3 regions of the Amycolatopsis sp. M39 genome follow, and region 2 is predicted to be linked to each of the others. Evidence: riboswitches for the same ligand, from Rfam matches in the RefSeq annotation. Region 2 holds a riboswitch; each other region holds the start of a gene.
What was found. A riboswitch is a leader RNA that binds a small molecule or an ion and turns the genes downstream of it on or off. The one in region 2 is predicted to bind cobalamin.
Positions count from the first base shown of each region.

Region 1: it holds a riboswitch for cobalamin, as region 2 does, so the genes downstream of both, metE (5-methyltetrahydropteroyltriglutamate--homocysteine S-methyltransferase) here and A4R44_RS04615 (ABC transporter substrate-binding protein) in region 2, are expected to answer to the same signal.
Region 3: it holds a riboswitch for cobalamin, as region 2 does, so the genes downstream of both, A4R44_RS06650 (hypothetical protein) here and A4R44_RS04615 (ABC transporter substrate-binding protein) in region 2, are expected to answer to the same signal.

Region 1 is NZ_LWSF01000004.1:198,369-204,293, forward strand. Features, by position in the region: gene A4R44_RS11550 (ribonucleoside-diphosphate reductase subunit alpha) at 1-2,213, shown strand, start outside; gene A4R44_RS11555 (ribonucleotide-diphosphate reductase subunit beta) at 2,224-3,297, shown strand; cobalamin riboswitch at 3,600-3,763, shown strand; gene metE (5-methyltetrahydropteroyltriglutamate--homocysteine S-methyltransferase) at 3,872-5,925, shown strand, end outside.
Region 2 is NZ_LWSF01000001.1:984,566-990,490, forward strand. Features, by position in the region: gene A4R44_RS04590 (amidohydrolase) at 1-787, shown strand, start outside; gene A4R44_RS04595 (flavin reductase family protein) at 794-1,423, shown strand; gene A4R44_RS04600 (DNA alkylation repair protein) at 1,558-2,223, shown strand; partial or broken gene A4R44_RS49995 (methyltransferase domain-containing protein) at 2,455-2,970, opposite strand; gene A4R44_RS04610 (hypothetical protein) at 2,994-3,425, opposite strand; cobalamin riboswitch at 3,727-3,846, shown strand; gene A4R44_RS04615 (ABC transporter substrate-binding protein) at 3,951-5,471, shown strand; partial or broken gene A4R44_RS04620 (trans-aconitate 2-methyltransferase) at 5,468-5,925, shown strand, end outside.
Region 3 is NZ_LWSF01000002.1:400,333-406,257, reverse strand. Features, by position in the region: gene A4R44_RS06660 (GNAT family N-acetyltransferase) at 1-453, opposite strand, end outside; gene A4R44_RS06655 (Gfo/Idh/MocA family protein) at 635-1,531, opposite strand; cobalamin riboswitch at 1,579-1,709, shown strand; gene A4R44_RS06650 (hypothetical protein) at 1,722-2,372, shown strand; gene A4R44_RS06645 (CbiQ family ECF transporter T component) at 2,359-3,438, shown strand; gene A4R44_RS06640 (ABC transporter ATP-binding protein) at 3,435-5,033, shown strand; gene A4R44_RS06635 (ECF transporter S component) at 5,030-5,815, shown strand; gene A4R44_RS06630 (alpha/beta fold hydrolase) at 5,808-5,925, opposite strand, start outside.

The sequences.
Region 1 (5,925 bases), on a different contig from region 2:
TCGAACTGGAACTGGTCGACGGCGAACTGCTGGGCTTCGACCTGGACAAGATCACCGCCGCCATTCACGCCGAGCGCGACCTCGACTTCGGCTTCCTCGGCCTGCAGACGCTGTACGACCGGTACTTCCAGCACCACAACGGCGTGCGGTTCGAGCTGCCGCAGGCGTTCTTCATGCGCGTCGCGATGGGCCTGGCGATCCGCGAGGACAACCGCGAAGCCCGCGCGATCGAGTTCTACGAACTCCTGTCGACGTTCCACTTCATGGCGTCCACCCCGACGCTGTTCAACAGCGGCACCAACCGCGCCCAGCTGTCGTCCTGCTTCCTGACCACTGTGGACGACGACCTGGACTCGATCTTCCAGGCGTACAAGAACAACGCGCTGCTGGCCAAGTACTCCGGCGGCCTCGGCAACGACTGGACCCCGGTCCGCGGCCTCGGCGCGCACATCAAGGGCACCAACGGCCAGTCCCAGGGCGTCGTGCCGTTCCTGAAGATCGCCAACGACACCGCGGTCGCGGTCAACCAGGGCGGCAAGCGCAAGGGCGCGGCGTGCGCGTACCTGGAGACCTGGCACGTGGACATCGAGGAATTCCTCGACCTGCGCAAGAACACCGGCGACGACCGGCGGCGCACGCACGACATGAACACCGCCAACTGGGTCCCCGACGAGTTCCTGCGCCGCGTCGAGGCGAACGCCGAGTGGACGCTGTTCTCGCCGAACGAGACGCCGGACCTGCACGACCTCTACGGCAACGCGTTCGCGCAGCGCTACCGCGAGTACGAGGCGGCCGCCGCGCGCGGCGAGATCAAGGTGTTCCGCAAGGTCCGCGCGGTCGAACTGTGGCGGCGGATGCTGACCATGCTGTTCGAGACCGGCCACCCGTGGATCACCTTCAAGGACCCGTGCAACCTGCGTTCGCCGCAGCAGCACGTCGGCGTCGTGCACTCGTCCAACCTGTGCACCGAGATCACGCTGAACACGAACGCCGAAGAGGTCGCGGTCTGCAACCTCGGCTCGGTGAACCTGCTCAAGCACGTCACCCCTGAAGGGCTCGACACCGAGCGGCTTGAGAAGACCGTGCGCACCGCGGTCCGGATGCTCGACAACGTGATCGACATCAACTTCTACACGATCCCGGAGGCGCGCCGTTCCAACCTGCGCCACCGTCCGGTCGGCCTGGGCATCATGGGCTTCCAGGACGCGCTGTTCGAGCTGGGCGTGCCGTTCGCGTCCGCCGACGCGGTGAAGTTCGCCGACGTCTCGATGGAGCACCTCTCCTACTACGCGATCTCGGCCTCGACCGATCTCGCACAGGAGCGCGGCCAGTACCAGACGTTCGAGGGTTCCTTGTGGAGCAAGGGAATCCTGCCGATCGACTCGATGCAGCTGCTCATCGACGCCCGCCAGGGCGACGGCCTCGACGTCGACACCTCCACGACGCTGGACTGGGCCCCGCTGCGCGAGCGCGTCAAGACCGTCGGCATGCGCAACTCGAACGTGATGGCGATCGCGCCGACCGCGACGATCTCCAACATCTCCGGCGTCGGCCAGTCGATCGAGCCGCTGTTCCAGAACCTCTACGTCAAGTCGAACATGTCCGGCGACTTCACCGTCGTCAACCCGCACCTGGTCAAGAGCCTCAAGGCGCGCGGCCTGTGGGACGAGGTCATGGTCAGCGACCTGAAGTACTTCGACGGCAGCCTCGGCCAGATCGACCGCGTGCCCGACGACCTCAAGGCGCTGTACGCGACCGCTTTCGAGATCGAGTCGAAGTGGATCGTGGACGCCGGTTCGGTGCGGCAGAAGTGGATCGACCAGGCGCAGTCGCTGAACCTCTACATCGCGGCTCCGAGCGGCCGCAAGCTCGACGAGCTGTACCGCTACGCCTGGCACAAGGGCCTCAAGACCACGTACTACCTGCGGGCGCAGTCCGCGACGCACGTGGAGAAGAGCACCCTGCGCGGCACCGACGGCAAGCTGAACGCCGTCTCCGCCACCCCGGCCCCGGCCGCCGCGCCGTCCCCGGCCCCCGCCCCGGCGGCTTCGCCGTCGCCGTCGCCTTCCGCCGCGGTTCCGGCTGCCTCCCCCGCGCCGTCGCCCTCCCCGGCCGCGGAGCCGAAGGAGATGCCCGCGACCGACGTCGACTTCGTCGCGACCGAGGGCGCGGCCTGCCGGATCGACGACCCCGACTGCGAAGCCTGCCAGTAAGGAAACCCTGATGACCAACGTGGAAACGACGGACGCGACCGGTCTCGGCGAGATCGAGGTCGGCGCGGCCCGGATCAACGTCGACGACAAGCGCATGATCAACGCGCGCGCCGACGTCAACCAGCTGCTGCCGATGAAGTACCGGTGGGCCTGGGACAAGTACCTCGCGGCGTGCAACAACCACTGGATGCCGACCGAGGTCGCGATGCAGGCCGACATCGCGCTGTGGAAGTCGACCGACGGCCTCACCGAGGACGAGCGGCAGATGCTCAAGCGCAACCTCGGCTTCTTCGCCACGGCGGAGTCCTTGGTGGCCAACAACATCGTGCTCGCGGTGTACCGGCAGATCACCAACCCGGAGTGCCGCCAGTACCTGCTGCGCCAGGCCTTCGAGGAGGCCGTGCACACGCACACCTTCCAGTACATCTGCGAAAGCCTCGGCCTGGTCGAGGGCGAGCTGTTCAACATGTACCGCGAGGTCCCGTCCATTTCGGAAAAGGACGCGTGGGCGCTGAAGTACACGCAGAACCTGGAGAACCCGGACTTCGAGACCGGCACGCCGGAAGCCGACCAGGCGTTCCTGCGCGACCTCGTGGCGTTCTACGTGATCTTCGAGGGCATGTGGTTCTACACCGGTTTCGCGCAGATCCTGTCGCTGGGCAGGCGGAACAAGATGGTCGGCATCGCCGAGCAGTACCAGTACATCCTGCGCGACGAGTCGATCCACCTGAACTTCGGCATCGACTGCATCAACCAGATCAAGATCGAGAACCCGCACCTGTGGACCGAGCAGTTCCAGGCCGAGGTGCGCGGGATGCTGCAGGACGCGTGCGAACTCGAGGTCTCCTACGCCCGCGACACCATGCCGCGCGGCATGCTCGGCCTGTCGGCCGACCTGTGCGAGCAGTACATGCACTTCATCACCGACCGGCGCGCCCAGCAGATCGGCCTGTCCCCGATCTACGGCGAGAACGAGAACCCGTTCCCGTGGATGTCGGAGGCGATGGACCTGAAGAAGGAGAAGAACTTCTTCGAAACCCGCGTCATCGAATACCAGTCCGGCGGCGCCCTGGACTGGGACTGACCACACGATGAAACTCGGCCGTGCCCTGGCAACCAGCCAGGGCACGGCCGAGTTCTTTCACCCGAACAAAACCGCACAGCCCGCCCACACCCCCGTGCAGCCAGCCCCCGCCCTGCACCCCGATACGAAGCCTCCCTGCACAATCCGGCTTCGGGGTGCTCCACGCCCCCAGCGCAATGTCGCCGCCAGGCGACGAGCAGCTTCTCACCCCCCGAGACACCCACCCCGCCTTGTACCAAACCCGCTAAACTCGCCTACGCCACTGGTTCGCCAGGACGCAGCCAAGCTCTCCCGACGGCCGCGTCCTGACGAGGCAACAGGGAACCCGGTGCGATTCCGGGACTGCCCCGCAGCGGTATGTGGGAACGAAAGCTGTCACCGCGAACGCGGTAAAGCACTGGGCGCCCCGCCCGGGAAGCGACAGCCGGTAGGCACGAGCGGTACGCCCACGAGTCCGAATACCTGCCACTGGCACGCACGCCGACGGCGTGCGTGAGTCCGGGCCTCGCGGGACAAGGCGCGACCGAAGCACGGTGTTTTCGCGTGCCCGGGCTCTTCCGGCGAGCACGTGAGGATGCATGCTGTGAACACGATCGGCACCACGATTCTCGGCTACCCGCGAATCGGCCCGTCCCGGGAGCTGAAACGGGCGCTGGAGTCCTACTGGGCGGGAAAGAGCGCCGAGGAAGACCTGCTGACCACCGGGCGGCAGCTGCGCGAACAGACCTGGACCACCCTGCGCGACCAGGGCCTCGACTCGATCCCGTCCGGCACTTTTTCGCTTTACGACCAGGTATTGGACACCGCCGCGCTGTTCGGCGCGCTGCCGGAGCGCTTCACCCGGCTCGGGCTGTCGCCGCTGGACACCTCCTTCGCCGCCGCGCGCGGGGTACCGGACGCGCCCGCGCTCGAAATGACGAAGTGGTTCGACACCAACTACCACTACCTCGTCCCGGAGCTGGGCCCGGATTCCCGGTTCTCGCTCACCGGCACCGCGCCGGTCGACGAGGTCCGCGAGGCTCGCGCGCTCGGCATCACGCCGCGTCCGGTGCTCGTCGGACCGGTCACTTTCCTGCTGCTGTCGAAATCGACCCAGCCCGGGTTCGAACCGCTGGAACTGCTGGACGAACTGCTGCCCGCGTACGCCGGACTTCTGGGCAAGCTGGCCGACGAGGGCGTCGAGTGGGTCCAACTGGACGAACCGGCATTCGCCGCGGACCGGACGACACCGGAGTTCAACGCGCTCACTCGCGCGTATCACGTGCTGGCCAAGGAAAAGCACCGGCCGAAGCTGCTGGTGGCCGGGTATTTCGGCGGCCTCGGCCGGGCACTGGGCGTCCTGGCCCGCTCCCCCGTCGAAGCGGTGGCCGTCGACCTGGTGACCGATGAGTCCTTTGTGGATCAAGTCGCGGCGGAAGGAGCCTTGCGAGACAAGGAGGTCCTCGCCGGTGTCGTGGACGGGCGGAATGTCTGGCGCACGGATCCAGGCGTCGCACTGTCCCGCGCGGCGCGCTTGAAGGACGCCGCGGCACACGTGAGCGTGTCGACGTCGTGCTCGCTGCTGCATGTGCCCTACGACGTGGAAGCGGAGACAGATCTCGACCCGCGGCTGAAGAGCTGGCTCGCCTTCGCGCGGCAGAAGGTCGACGAGGTCGTCCTGCTCGGCCGGGCGCTGCGCGGCGAAGACGTCGACCTCGGTCCGGCACGGGCCGCAGTCGCCGACCGGGCCGGAGCCGCCGAGCTGAGCGACGCCGACGTCCGGGCCCGCGTCGCGGCACTCCGACCAGAGGACACCGTCCGCGCACCCTACGCGGAACGGGCCGCGGCACAACAGAAATCCCTGAACCTGCCACCCCTGCCGACCACCACGATCGGCTCCTTCCCGCAAACCGGCGAGGTGCGCCGAGCCCGAGCCGCACACCGCGCGGGCAAGCTCGGCGACGGCGCGTACCGCGACGCGATGCGCACCGAGATCGAGCGCGTCGTGCGGTTGCAGGAAGACCTCGGCCTCGACGTCCTCGTGCACGGCGAGCCCGAGCGCAACGACATGGTCCAGTACTTCGCCGAACAGCTGACCGGCTTCGCGGCGACGGCCCTCGGCTGGGTCCAGTCGTACGGATCCCGGTGCGTCCGGCCGCCGATCCTGTTCGGCGATGTCTCCCGGCCGAAACCGATGACCGTGGACTGGGCGCGCTACGCGCAAAGCCGCACCGACCGTCCGGTGAAGGGCATGCTGACCGGCCCGGTCACCATCCTGGCGTGGTCGTTCGTCCGCGACGACCAGCCGCTGGCCGACACCGCACGCCAGGTCGCGCTGGCCGTCCGGGACGAGGTCGCGGACCTGGAGGAGGCCGGGATCCGCATCGTGCAGGTCGACGAACCCGCGTTGCGCGAACTGCTGCCGCTGCGCGCGGCGGACCGCGAGGCGTACTTCGGCTGGGCGGTGCCCGCGTTCCGGCTGGCCACCTCGGGCGTCGCGGAAACGACGCAGATCCACACGCACATGTGCTACTCGGAATTCGGCGACGTGCTGCCCGCGATCGACGCCCTCGACGCCGACGTCACCAGCATCGAAGCTGCCCGCTCGAAGATGGAAGTGCTCGCCGATCTGAACGAAGCGGGCTTCGG
Region 2 (5,925 bases):
GGTCGGCGACGACCTGCTGCGGATCGGCGGCATCAAACTGTTCGCCGACGGAGTGCCGACGCACTGCACCGCGTGGATGCACTCGCCGTACCCGTCCGGCGGGCACGGCAGCCTGGTGACCTTCGGCCCCGACGACGACGCGCGCGTGCGCGAGCTGCACGAACTGATCCTGGCCGCGCACGTCCGGCGGGTGCGCGTGCAAGTCCACGTGACCGGGGACCGGGCCGCGGACGCGGTCGTCGACGCGATCGAGGCGGCCCAGGAGGTCGACCCCTGGCCGGCGGCCCGGCACGCGCTGATCCACGGCACTTTCCTGTCCTCCGCCGTGCTTTCCCGCCTGGCTCGGTCCGGCATCGGAGTCATCACCAGCTCGCTGATGCGCACCTACAGCGGCCCGTCGATGGTCCGCGTGCTGGGCGAGGAGAGATGGGCCGGCGCCTTCCCCGCGCGGGCCCTGCTGGACCACGGCGTGGTGGTCGCCGACAGCTCGGACGCCCCGGTGACCGTGCCGGACTGGCGCCGCGGCGTCGCGACCTTCACCGGTTCGCCCGGCCCGAACGCCTTCTCCGCCGTGGCCAGCCCGCTCACCAGGGAGGAGGCACTGCGCTTGTGGACGACCGGCCCGGCTTGGCTCGAACACGCGGAGTCTGCCAAGGGAACGCTCAGTGTCGGCTCGCTCGCCGACCTGGCGGTCTTCGCCCACGATCCGGTCACCGCCGCGGGCCCGGAGTTGCTGAGCGTACGGTCGGAACTGACCATGCTCGGAGGGCGGGTAGTGACAGAGTGAGGTTTCGTGTACAGCAGCAATACCGACGCTGACCGCGGCGCTTTCGTGTGGATGGTGAAGAACGCCGTCGTCCCGCGGCCGATCGCGTGGGTGAGCACGGTGGACGGCGCGGGGGTGCGGAACCTCGCGCCGTTCAGCTACTTCGCGCCGCTGACCATGGACCCGCCGACGGTGCTGTTCTCGATTTCGGAAGCGCCGAAGGACACTTTGGCCAATATCGAGGCCCGCGGCGAGTTCGCGATCACGATAGCGCTGAGCGGCCAGGAGGAACTGGTCGCGCGCACTGCGTCCACAGTGGACTCGTCGGTGGACGAAGCCGAGCACGTCGGATTGTCGTGGACGCCCGGGGTGCGGATCGCCGTGCCCCATCCCGCCGGGGCCGGCCCGAGCCTGGAATGCACGCTGGTGAAGATCGAGGAGTTCCGGGGCTCGCACCTGGTCTTCGGCGAGGTGGCCGGGGTAGCGGTGGACGACCGGTTGCTGCGTCCGGACGGACGGCTGGACCAGGACGTGTACCAGCCGGTGGGCCGCATGGGCGGCGCGACGTTCACCCGGGTGGACAACTGGGTGCGGGTGCCGATTCCCGCTCCGGAGGAGTTCCTCGCCGATGCTCGGCATCCCGACTGGCGTACTTGACCCCGCTGACCGTCGGTGCGGGGAACCCTGCGGGAATCAGATTCCCGCAGGGTTCCCCGCACGACCGAAAAGCTGGCTGAGCCACCTCGAACCCGTATGCTCGGCGCTGTCCGCACCTGAGCAGGGAGGTTCCTGTGGCCGAAGCAACCCTCTCCGGGGTCCTCGACCGGCTCGCCGAGCTTCACGACCCCAAAATCCGGGCGGTCAACGAGAACCACGGCGACGACCACAGCGTCAACCTCGCCAAGCTCCGCGCCCTCGCGAAAGAACTCAAAGCCCAACCCGTCCTGGCCGGCGAACTCTGGCGGACCGGCGACAGCAACGCCCGCCTTCTCGCGCTCCTCCTCGCCCGGCCGAAGCAGTTCGACCGGGACGACCTCGACCGGATGCTGCGCGAGGCGGGCACCCCCAAGGTCCACGACTGGCTCCTCGCGAACATCGTCAGGAAAAGCCGCCACGCCGAGGACCTCCGCGCGGCCTGGCTCGAAGACCCCGACCCGGTGGTGGCGAGCGCGGGCTGGGCGCTCGCCGCGGACCGCGTCGCCAAGAAGCCCGGCGGGCTCGACCTCGACCGGCTTCTCGACGTCATCGAAGCCGAGATGAAAGCCGCCCCGGAGCGGTTGCAGTGGGCGATGAACCACTGCCTCGCCCAGATCGGCATCGAAAACCCCGGCCTGCGCGCCCGTGCGATCGGCATCGGCGAGCGGCTGGGCGTGCTCAAGGACTATCCGACGCCGCCGAACTGCACCTCGCCGTACGCGCCGGTGTGGATCGCGGAGATGGTCAAGCGGCGGGCTTGACGAAAACCCCGACGAACACCATGCTCGCGGCCAGAAACGGCCCCGCGGCGAGCGTCGCCAGCCACTCGTCCCCGGCGGCCCGCTCCAGCTGGCCCGCTCGCACCGCGCGCTCGGTGTTCCGATCTTGTCCGCGGTCCCGAAATCGCGGAACACCGGCGCCTCGACCGAAACGTCGAGCACCTCGAACCCCGCGCCCGCCGCGAACCGCGCCAGGGAACGGCCGGCAGTCGCGTTCCGGACCATCGTCGAGCACACGAACCGGTTGAACGCGCGGTTCGTCGAGCGCTCCCCGGGATCGACCACCAGACTGTCCCAGTCCGGTTCGGCCACGCACGCCGGCCCGCCCGGTCGCAGGACCCGGCGCGGTTCGGCGAAAACCGCGGCGGGATCGGCGACGTGCTGCACCATCCGGTCCGTCCGCGCCCGGTCCGCGCCGGCGTCCTCCAGCGGCAGCGCTTGCGCATCGGCCAGCCGGACCGAAACCTGCGGCACGGAAGAGACCCGCCGCCCTGCCTCCTCGACCATCCCCGGCTCGGTGTCGACTCCGGCGACCCAACCCGCGGCACCCACCGCTTCGGCCATCGCGGGCAGGTCGGTGCCGGGACCGCAGCCGACATCCGGCACGGTCAGGCCGGGCCGCAGATCCAGCCCGGCCAGCACGTGCCGTTTGTAGTCGCGCCCGGCTTCGGCCACGCGAGCGTAATAGTCGACTTTGCCCGGTCGCGGAACTCCGAAAGTCTCGGCCATGTCTTCGAATGAACCAGAAAGGCTCAGCTCTCGGCGAGCGCGATGAAGCTGGTCCAGTCCGGATCGGGCAAGCCGAGCCGCGCACCGGCTTCGGCGAGGGCGGAAGCCGCGGAATCGAGGAACCAGGACGCGGTCAGCACCATCTTCGCCGCGGCAGCGGGATCGCGGCGGACGCCTTCGGGAGTGAGGTCCTGCGCCTTGAGCGTATGGACGGCGGAGTCGAGCAGCCGGGCGACCAGGCTGTACGCGTTCGCCGCTTCGGTGGTGCGCGTCAGCGCCCGGAACCGCGGGCGGGCGGCTTCGACGAGATCGGCGACCAGCAGGGAGCGCAGCCGCGGCCCTGTGCTCGCCCAGCCATCCGGACAGCCGCTGGTACCGCTCGAACCGGCTGCGCAGGGCGGTGATCTCGGCTGGCTCGGATCCGCCTTCCCCCTTCCATGAAGGGTCGCGACCACCGCAGATCGACGCAGCCGAGCGCACCGTGCGCGGGATCGAGCCGGTCGGGCGCCGGACTGTCCGGCCATCGGGCGCCCAGCAGCTCCAAGGCGTTGGAATCGCCGCCGACTCCCGAGTTCGAAGCACCGAGCGGTAGCGCTCGTGCTCGCGGTGAACGCGCGCCACCCGCACGTATCCGGCCAGTTCCGGCGGCGACGGTCCGTCGCTCACCCTCCGGTGCCCCTTTCGTCCGGTCCCCCGGGAAATGCTGCTCGGCCGGGACCCGCGAGGTGAGATTTCGCACGAACCGCGCGGAAGGTGACCGCACCGCCTAGGGTGTGGCGCACGTGGAGGGAAGACCGGTGCGATTCCGGAGCTGCCCCGCAACTGTGAGGCTCGCCGAGCCGAAGCCAGATACCTCCGCGGGATCCACTGATCGGCCGGCGCCACGCGGATTTGGCCAGGCCGGGGAGCCGCCGCGGCACGCGGGCGGCGCTTCGTCCTGTTCTCCTCCTTCCGGCGCCGGCCCGGCGCGAGGGAGTCTCATGACCGGATCCGCAGGGCTGAGCAGGCGCGGGTTCCTGCTGGGCGCCACGGGCGTGCTGGCGGCCGGGTGCGGCGGCCGGCAAGCAGGCGGCGGCACCGGGATCGACACGTTTTCCGCTGTGCTCAAAGGGTCCGGCACCGACGAACGGCTCGATCCGGGCACCAGTCACCTGTTCATCGACGAGGCGCGGCTGAAAGCCCTGTACGACGGGCTGTTCGAGGTCGACGACACGATGCGGCCGGTGCCGCGGCTCGCCCGCGCCGCCGAGCCGAACGCCGACGGCACCCGCTGGCGGCTCTCGCTGCGCGACGCGCGCTGGCACGACGGCGCGAAGTTCACCTCCGCCGACGTGCTGTACACGCTGTCGCGGGTGCTCGGCCCGCCTGGCCCGCAGCCGTTCATCGCCGCCGCGACGCTGGACCTGGTCGACCTTTCGCAGTCGCGCGAGGTGGACGATCAGACGGTGGAGATCGCGCTCAAGCAACCGTCGTTCGAGTTCTTGACCGCGCTTTCCGCCTACGGCACCAGAATCGTCCGCAACGGCACGAAGGACTTCAAGCATCCGATCGGCACCGGTCCGTTCCGCTTCGAGTCGTTCCGGCCCGGTCGCGAGATGGCGGCGACCGCGTACGACGATTACTGGGACGGTGCGCCGAAGATCCGCCGGTTGCGCGTCCTCAGCGCGGAGAACGACGCCCGCCCGGCCGCGGTGCGCAGCGGTCAGGCCGATTTCGCCGACGACCTGACCCCGGCCGCGGCGAAAACGCTGCGCGCGGCGGACGGGATCGACGTGCGTTCCGCGGCGCACAGCGGCATCTACTACTTCGCGATGAAAACCGACCGGCCGCCCTTCGACAACCCGGACGTCCGGCGGGCGATGATGCGGATGGTCGATCGCGAGGAACTGGTGAAGGTCGCGTTGCAGGGCGAGGGCGAGGTCGCGAACGACGTGTTCGGGAAAGGCTTCGAGTACTACGCCGACCTTCCCCCGCACACTTACGATCCGGACGAGGCGAAAGCGCTGCTGCGCGAAGCCGGCGCGCAGAACCTGGCCTTCGAGCTGTTCACCGCGCCGGCCGCGGCCGGATTCGTGGAGGCGGCGAATCTCTTCGCCGAACAAGCCAAACGCAGCGGAGTGACGGTCAAGGTCCGGGTCGGCTCCGGCGACACCTATTACTCCGAAGCTCTGAAGACCGGGGAGCTCACCATGGGCCAGTCCGGGCCGTTGCCGATCCCGAACCACTTCGCGTCGCGATTGCTCGGCAACGCGCCGCAGAACCGCACCAACTGGCACGATCCGGAATTCGACGCGCTGTACCGCCAGGCGCTTTCCACCGCGAAACAGCCGGACCGCGCCGCGCTCTACCGCCGGATGCACGAGATCCTCCACGACCGCGGCGGATTCGTGTTCTGGGGCAACTCGACCTGGAACAGCGCCGCCTCCGCGAAGTACCGCGGAATTCCCGCCGGAGTGCCCAATTCGCTGAACTGGGTCCGATTCGACAAGGTGACCCGATGACCGTCCTCACCGAAGACCGCGCCCGCTACTGGCTGGACCGCTGGGACCGGCAGCAGGAGTTCTACCTGCCCGACCGCGAGGAGCGGTTCGCGGTGCTCGGCGACGTGCTGGCCGAGCTGGTCCCGCGCGAAGACCCGCTGATCGTGGACCTCGGCGTGGGTCCCGGTTCGCTCGCGACCCGGCTGCTGGCCCGGTTCCCCGGCGCGCGGGTGGTCGGAGCGGACGCCGACCCGCTGCTGCTCGGACTCGCGGATCTCGCGTACGGCAGCGACCGGTTCCGCACCGTCACCACGGATCTGCGCGAGCGCGGCTGGTACGAGGCGCTCGAACTCGACCGCGCACCCGACGCGTTCGTCAGCACGACCGCACTGCACTGGATGAACCGCGCGCCGTTGCGCGACCTGCTGGCCGTGTGCGGTGAAGTCCTCGCTCCCGGCGGGGTTTTCGTCAACGG
Region 3 (5,925 bases), on a different contig from region 2:
GTCGCGGTTGCGTTCGACATCGGCGTCCGACACCTCGGGCGACTCGCCGAAAGCGACGTTCTGCACGGACCGCAGGCGACGGAATTCATCGTCGGACGACGGTTCACGCAGCTGAATGTGTTCTGGCGCATCACAATCGACGAGGTCTTCGACGCTGCAGGTCATCACCGGCACTCGCCGTTCCAGCGTGAACCCTGCGGCGACGAGAGCTGCCTCGACGTCCGGAGCGGCTTCGGTGAAGAACTCCAGCCGGGGCCGGAGGTCTCGTTGCCGGTAAGCGGAAATCAGGAGAGCGATCTCGGCGGACGAGGGCTTCGCGCCGTCGTCGGGGATGGCGTAGTTCTCCATCGGATGCGAGCTGTCCTTGGCGAAGGTCGCCAGGAACGGGCCGATTCGCTCGGCGTCGCGGCCGATCGGTGCGGTCGCGCGGACGTATGCCTGAAGGGCGGACATCTCTGGTGGAGGCCTTTCGAGAAGAAGGAATGCGCGGGCAGCACAAAACTGGCAACCCCACGCCGGGCGCGCAGGCCGAACAGCTCAGGCCAGGCGGCCGGGGTGGGCCGTGGCGGAGCACATAGGCATTCCTTCGTCCGAAACGAACTTCCCGCTCATCGTCTCAGACCGGGCAACCGAATTAACGGCTCAGCGCGGCGCGTGCTTGGTCCACGATCCGGGCCAGGTGCACGCCTCGGCGGACGTCGCAGGGATGTGTGGTCGTTCCGCACGACACCATCGCGGCGAAATCGTCCAGCAGTGCGGTGTACGCGTCGTTCGCCGTGCCGGTGCGGCCCAGCGTGCGCAAGCCGTGCTCGCCGAAGACCGAATACTCGACCACCGTCGGCTGAACCGGCAGGCGCAGGCTGAGCGTCGCGGTGCTCGTGATGCCGCCCTCGTGTTCGAGCAGCAGTTGCCACAGGTCCTCAGGGCCGCGGTGTGCGGCAAGGACGCCGGTGATCGGGCCGAGTGCGGCGTCGAGCAGGTCGAACGCGTGCGGGCCGATGTCGGCGAGCGCGCCGGCGGCCGGATCCTGTCGCCAGGCCGAGGTCGCGTACTTGCCGGCGAGCAGCGCGCCGGACAGCCACCGCACGCTGCCGCCTCGCCAACCGCCAGCGGCGGTGACGCCGTCCAGCCAATCGCGCGTCTGCTGAGCGAACCGCAGCGTCAGCATCACCAGCGAAGCGACGCCAGCCGACGTCACGGCGTCGGCGAGCCGCTCCGCCGTGGCCAGGTCGGCGGCGATCGGTTTCTCCAGGATCAGGTGTTTTCCCGCCTCCGCGGCGCGGGTCGCCAGGTCGGCCTGCACCGTCGGCGGCACGGCGAACGCGAGCGCGTCGACCTGCTCGAACAGCTCGTCCAGATCGCTGGTGGGCACGGCGTCGTAGGCCTGCGCGAGCGCGGCGGCGGCTTCTGGCCGACGGCTCCACACAGCACTGAGCACGGTCCCTGGATGATCCGCGAGCCCGGGAGCGTGCACCGTGGTGGCCCACGGTCCGGTTCCTACGAGGCCGACGCGTAGCTGGTCCTGTCCCACGCTCGGAAGTGTAGGTGTGTCCGCGGTCGCTTCCGGCGGGGCCTGCGGTGCGTTAACGTCGACAAGTTCTTCGCCACGAACGGGGGAAGCCGGTGAGAATCCGGCGCTGGCCCGCAACCGTGAGCGGCCCCGGGAGGGACCGCGAGCCGGATCGCCCGTCGTGGTCCGATCGATGCGAGGTACATCTGACATGCGGTTCGTGCACGCGCGGCACTGGGGGCGAGTCCTCGTCGGCTGTGCTCTTCTCGTCGCTACCGGTTTGGGCGGGGCGTCCTCCGCCTCCGCGACCACGCCCGGCAAGGGCGCCGACGGCTACTGCCAGGACGACAACGGCGTCACGGTGATCGTCGACTTCCAGGGGCTTGGCGGCGAAACCCTCATCCGGTGCGCGCCCGGCAAGCAGGAAAACGGCGTCACCGCGCTGCAAAACGCTGGCTTCGAACTCACCGGCGCGGGCAAATACGGCCTGGCCGTGATGTGCAAGATCGAGAGCAAGCCCGCCGACCAGACCTGCACCGGGATGCCGCCGGAGCAGGCGTCGTGGAGCTTCTGGACCGCCACCAACGGCGGCAAATGGGAGTCGGCGCAGGTCGGCGCGCAGAGCTGGAAGCCGCCTGCCGGAGCGTTCGAGGGCTGGTCGTTCGCGATCGGCAAGTCCTACACCGAGTATCCGCCGCCGCGCACCGAGCCGGTGCGCAAGGCCAACGCGCCCGCCGCGGCCCCGGCGTCCACTTCGGACAGCGGGTTCCCGTGGGGCCTGGTGATCGGCATCGTGGTCGTCGTGCTGCTCGTGGTGGCCGGGACGGTCGTCGCGGTGCGCCGCAGGCGTGCTGCGGAGTAGTCCGCGAGCGCTCCATCCCGGCGCGTGGTGGGTGTGGGCGCTCGCGCTCGCCGTCGCCGCGAGCCGGACCACGAACCCGGTTCTGCTCGCTTTGGTGATCGCGGTGGCCGGGTTCGTCGTGGTGCTCCGCCGCGGCGACGCGCCGTGGGCGCTGGCGTTCCGGATGTATGCCTGGATCGCCGCGGTGATCCTGCTGTCGCGCGTGCTGTTCCGGATCCTGATCGGCGGCGAGGACGGCGGCCACATCCTGTTCACGCTGCCGGCCATCCCGCTCCCGAGCGTCGCGGCCGGCATCCAGCTCCTCGGCCCCACCTCGGCCGAGGAACTGCTCGGCGGGCTGTACGACGGGCTCCGGCTGGCCACGATCGTGCTCTGCGTCGGTGCCGCGAACGCGCTGGCGAACCCGAAACGCCTGCTCAAGGCTGTGCCCGGGGCGCTCTATGAGGTGGGGACGGCAGTCACTGTCGCGCTGTCCGTGGCCCCGCAGTTGGTCGAGAGCGTGCAGCGGGTGCGTCGCGCGCGTCGACTGCGCTCCGGGAAGACGCGCGGCCTGCGGTTCGTGAAGGGGATTTTCGTGCCGGTGCTCGCCGACGCTATGGACCGGTCGCTGCAACTCGCCGCGGCCATGGATTCCCGAGGCTACGGGCGGCGCAACTACCTCTCTCCGCGCGTCCGGATGCTGATCGCGACCTGCGTGCTGGCCGGTTTGGTCGGCGTCGCGGTGGGGGTTTACGGAGTGCTCGACGGGTCCGCGTCGTGGCTCGGCGTGCCGATGCTCGTCGCCGGTCTGGTGCTGGCCGCCGCCGGATTCGTGCTGGGCGGGCGGCAGATCCGCCGCACGACCTACCGGCCTGACCCGTGGCGGCTGCCGGAAACGCTGGTCGCGCTGTGCGGCGTCGCGACCGCGGTGCTCGTGCTGCTCGCCGACCCGGTTTCGCTCACCACCCCGGCCAGCCCGCTGACCTGGCCGGAGCTGCCGTTGCTGCCGGCCGTCGCGGTGCTGATCAGCGTGCTGCCCGCTTGGTTCGCGCCGCGTCCGGCGCTGGTGTCGGAGGTCGCCCGATGATCGAGTTTTCACACGTCAGCGTCACCTACGACGGGGCTGACCAGCCGGTGCTCCGGGATGTCGACCTCACGATCGAGGAGGGCGAACTCTGCCTCGTCGCCGGACGCACCGGAGTCGGCAAGTCGACCTTGCTCGGTGCGATCAACGGTCTCGTCCCGCATTTCAGCGGCGGCACCCTGACCGGGCGCGTCAAGGTCGACGGGCTCGACACCGCGACGCATCCGCCGCGTGAACTGGCGTCGGTCGTCGGCGTGGTCGGGCAGGATCCGCTGGCCGGATTCGTCACCGACACCGTCGAGGAAGAACTGGCGTACGCGATGGAGCAGCTCGCCGTCGCGCCGGACGTGATGCGCAAACGCGTCGAGGAAACCCTTGATCTGCTGGGCATCGCCGAACTTCGCGACCGTCCACTTCGGACGCTATCCGGCGGGCAGCAGCAACGCGTCGCGATCGGCGCGGTGCTCACGGCGCACCCGAGCGTGCTGGTGCTGGACGAACCGACGTCAGCGCTCGACCCGACCGCGGCCGAGGAGGTACTGGCCGCGATCACGCGCCTGGTGCACGACCTTGGCACGACGGTCGTCGTCGCCGAGCACCGGATGGAACGCGTCGCGCAGTACGCCGACCGCCTGCTCTACCTGCCCGGCGGCGGCACCGTCGTGTCCGGCCAGCCAGCGGAGGTTTTCGCCGAGACCGATGTCGCCCCGCCGATCGTGGAGCTGGGCCGACTCGCGGGCTGGTCGCCGCTACCGCTGTCGGTCCGCGACGCGCGCCGGCTCGCCCGTCCGCTCCGGGAACGCCTGGCCGAGCGCCGCCCTGCCGAGACCGTGAAAAGCTCTGGCGAAGCAGTCCTCAAGGCGAAGGGGGTGCGGGTCCGGTACGGCGGCGTGAACGCGGTAAGGGGCGTTGACCTGCGGCTGGACCGCGGCGAGGTCGTCGCGCTGATGGGCCGGAACGGCTCCGGCAAATCCTCCCTGCTGTGGGCGTTGCAGGGCAGCGGACCTCGCTCGGACGGCACGGTCGACGTCCTCGGCGCGGACCCGAAGACGCTCCGGTCACGGGCCGCCCGCACGCGCGTCGGACTGGTCCCGCAGACCCCGTCCGACCTGCTGTATCTCGATTCGGTCGGGGCGGAATGCCGACAGGCCGACGGTGAATCCGGCGTCGACGCGGGCACTGCCCGGAAGCTGCTCGACCGCCTCGTGCCGGGCATCAAAGACCACACCAACCCGAGAGACCTCTCCGAAGGCCAGCGACTCGCCTTGGTTCTCGCCGTGCAACTCGCCGCCGCCCCGCCGGTCGTGCTGCTGGACGAACCAACCCGCGGCCTGGACTACCCGGCGAAACGGCACTTCGCGACCATCCTCGCCGACCTGGCCGCCGACGGGCACGCGGTGCTGCTGGCCACCCACGATGTCGAGTTCGTCGCCTCCGCCGCGCACCGCGTCGTGGTCCTCGCCGAGGGCGAGGTGGTCGCAGACGGCCCGACTGCGGACGTCGTGGTGGCCTCGCCCGCCTTCGCGCCGCAGGTGGCGAAGATCCTCGCACCGGAGCCGTGGCTGACTGTGGACGCGGTGGCGAAGGCGCTGGCGTGACCGATTTCCTGGGCCCAGCCGTCCGCATCCGGCACCGCACGGCGCTGGTGCTGACGGCGGCCGTCGTGATCGGGCTCGCGATGTTCTGCTGGCCGCTGCTCGCCCGCAGCACCGTGGGCACCTCCGCGCACGTGACCGACGCGCCGTTCGTTTTCCTCGTGACACTGCCGGTGCTGATCTTGATCGTGCTGGCCGAACTGTCCAGCGGCGGACTCGACGCGAAGGCCCTCGCGCTGCTCGGCGTGCTGTCCGCGGTGAACGCCGCGCTGCGTCCGCTCGGCGCGGGCACCGGCGGGATCGAGCTGGTGTTCTTCCTGCTCGTGCTGGCCGGGCGGGTCTTCGGGCCGGGCTTTGGCTTCGTCCTCGGCTCGACGTCGCTGTTCGCGTCCGCGCTGCTCACCGGCGGCGTCGGGCCCTGGCTGCCGTTCCAGATGCTGGCGTCGTCGCTGGTCGGGCTGGGTGCCGGGCTGCTGCCGCGCCGGGTGAAGGGCCGGTGGGAGATCGCGATGCTGGCGCTCTACGGAGTGGTCGCCGCGTACTTCTACGGCCTCGCGATGAGCCTGTTCACCTGGCCGTTCCTGGCGAACCACACCGCACTGGACTTCGTCCCGGGCGGCCCGCTCGGCGAGAACCTGCACCGGTTCCTGGTCTTCACCGTGCTGACGTCGACGTTGGGCTGGGACACCGGTCGCGCGCTCACGAACCTGGTCGCGATCCTCGTGCTGGGCCCGGCGATCCTGACGGTGCTGCGCCGGGCCGCACGACGAGCGGCGTTCAGCTGAGCGACTGGCCGACTTTGTCGAGCACCTCGACGAACTGAGCCATCCCGGCCGCGTTCGGGAAGTGCGAGGTGTCGATGTCGTGCACCTCGAACTTGTTGCCGGGCGTGCGC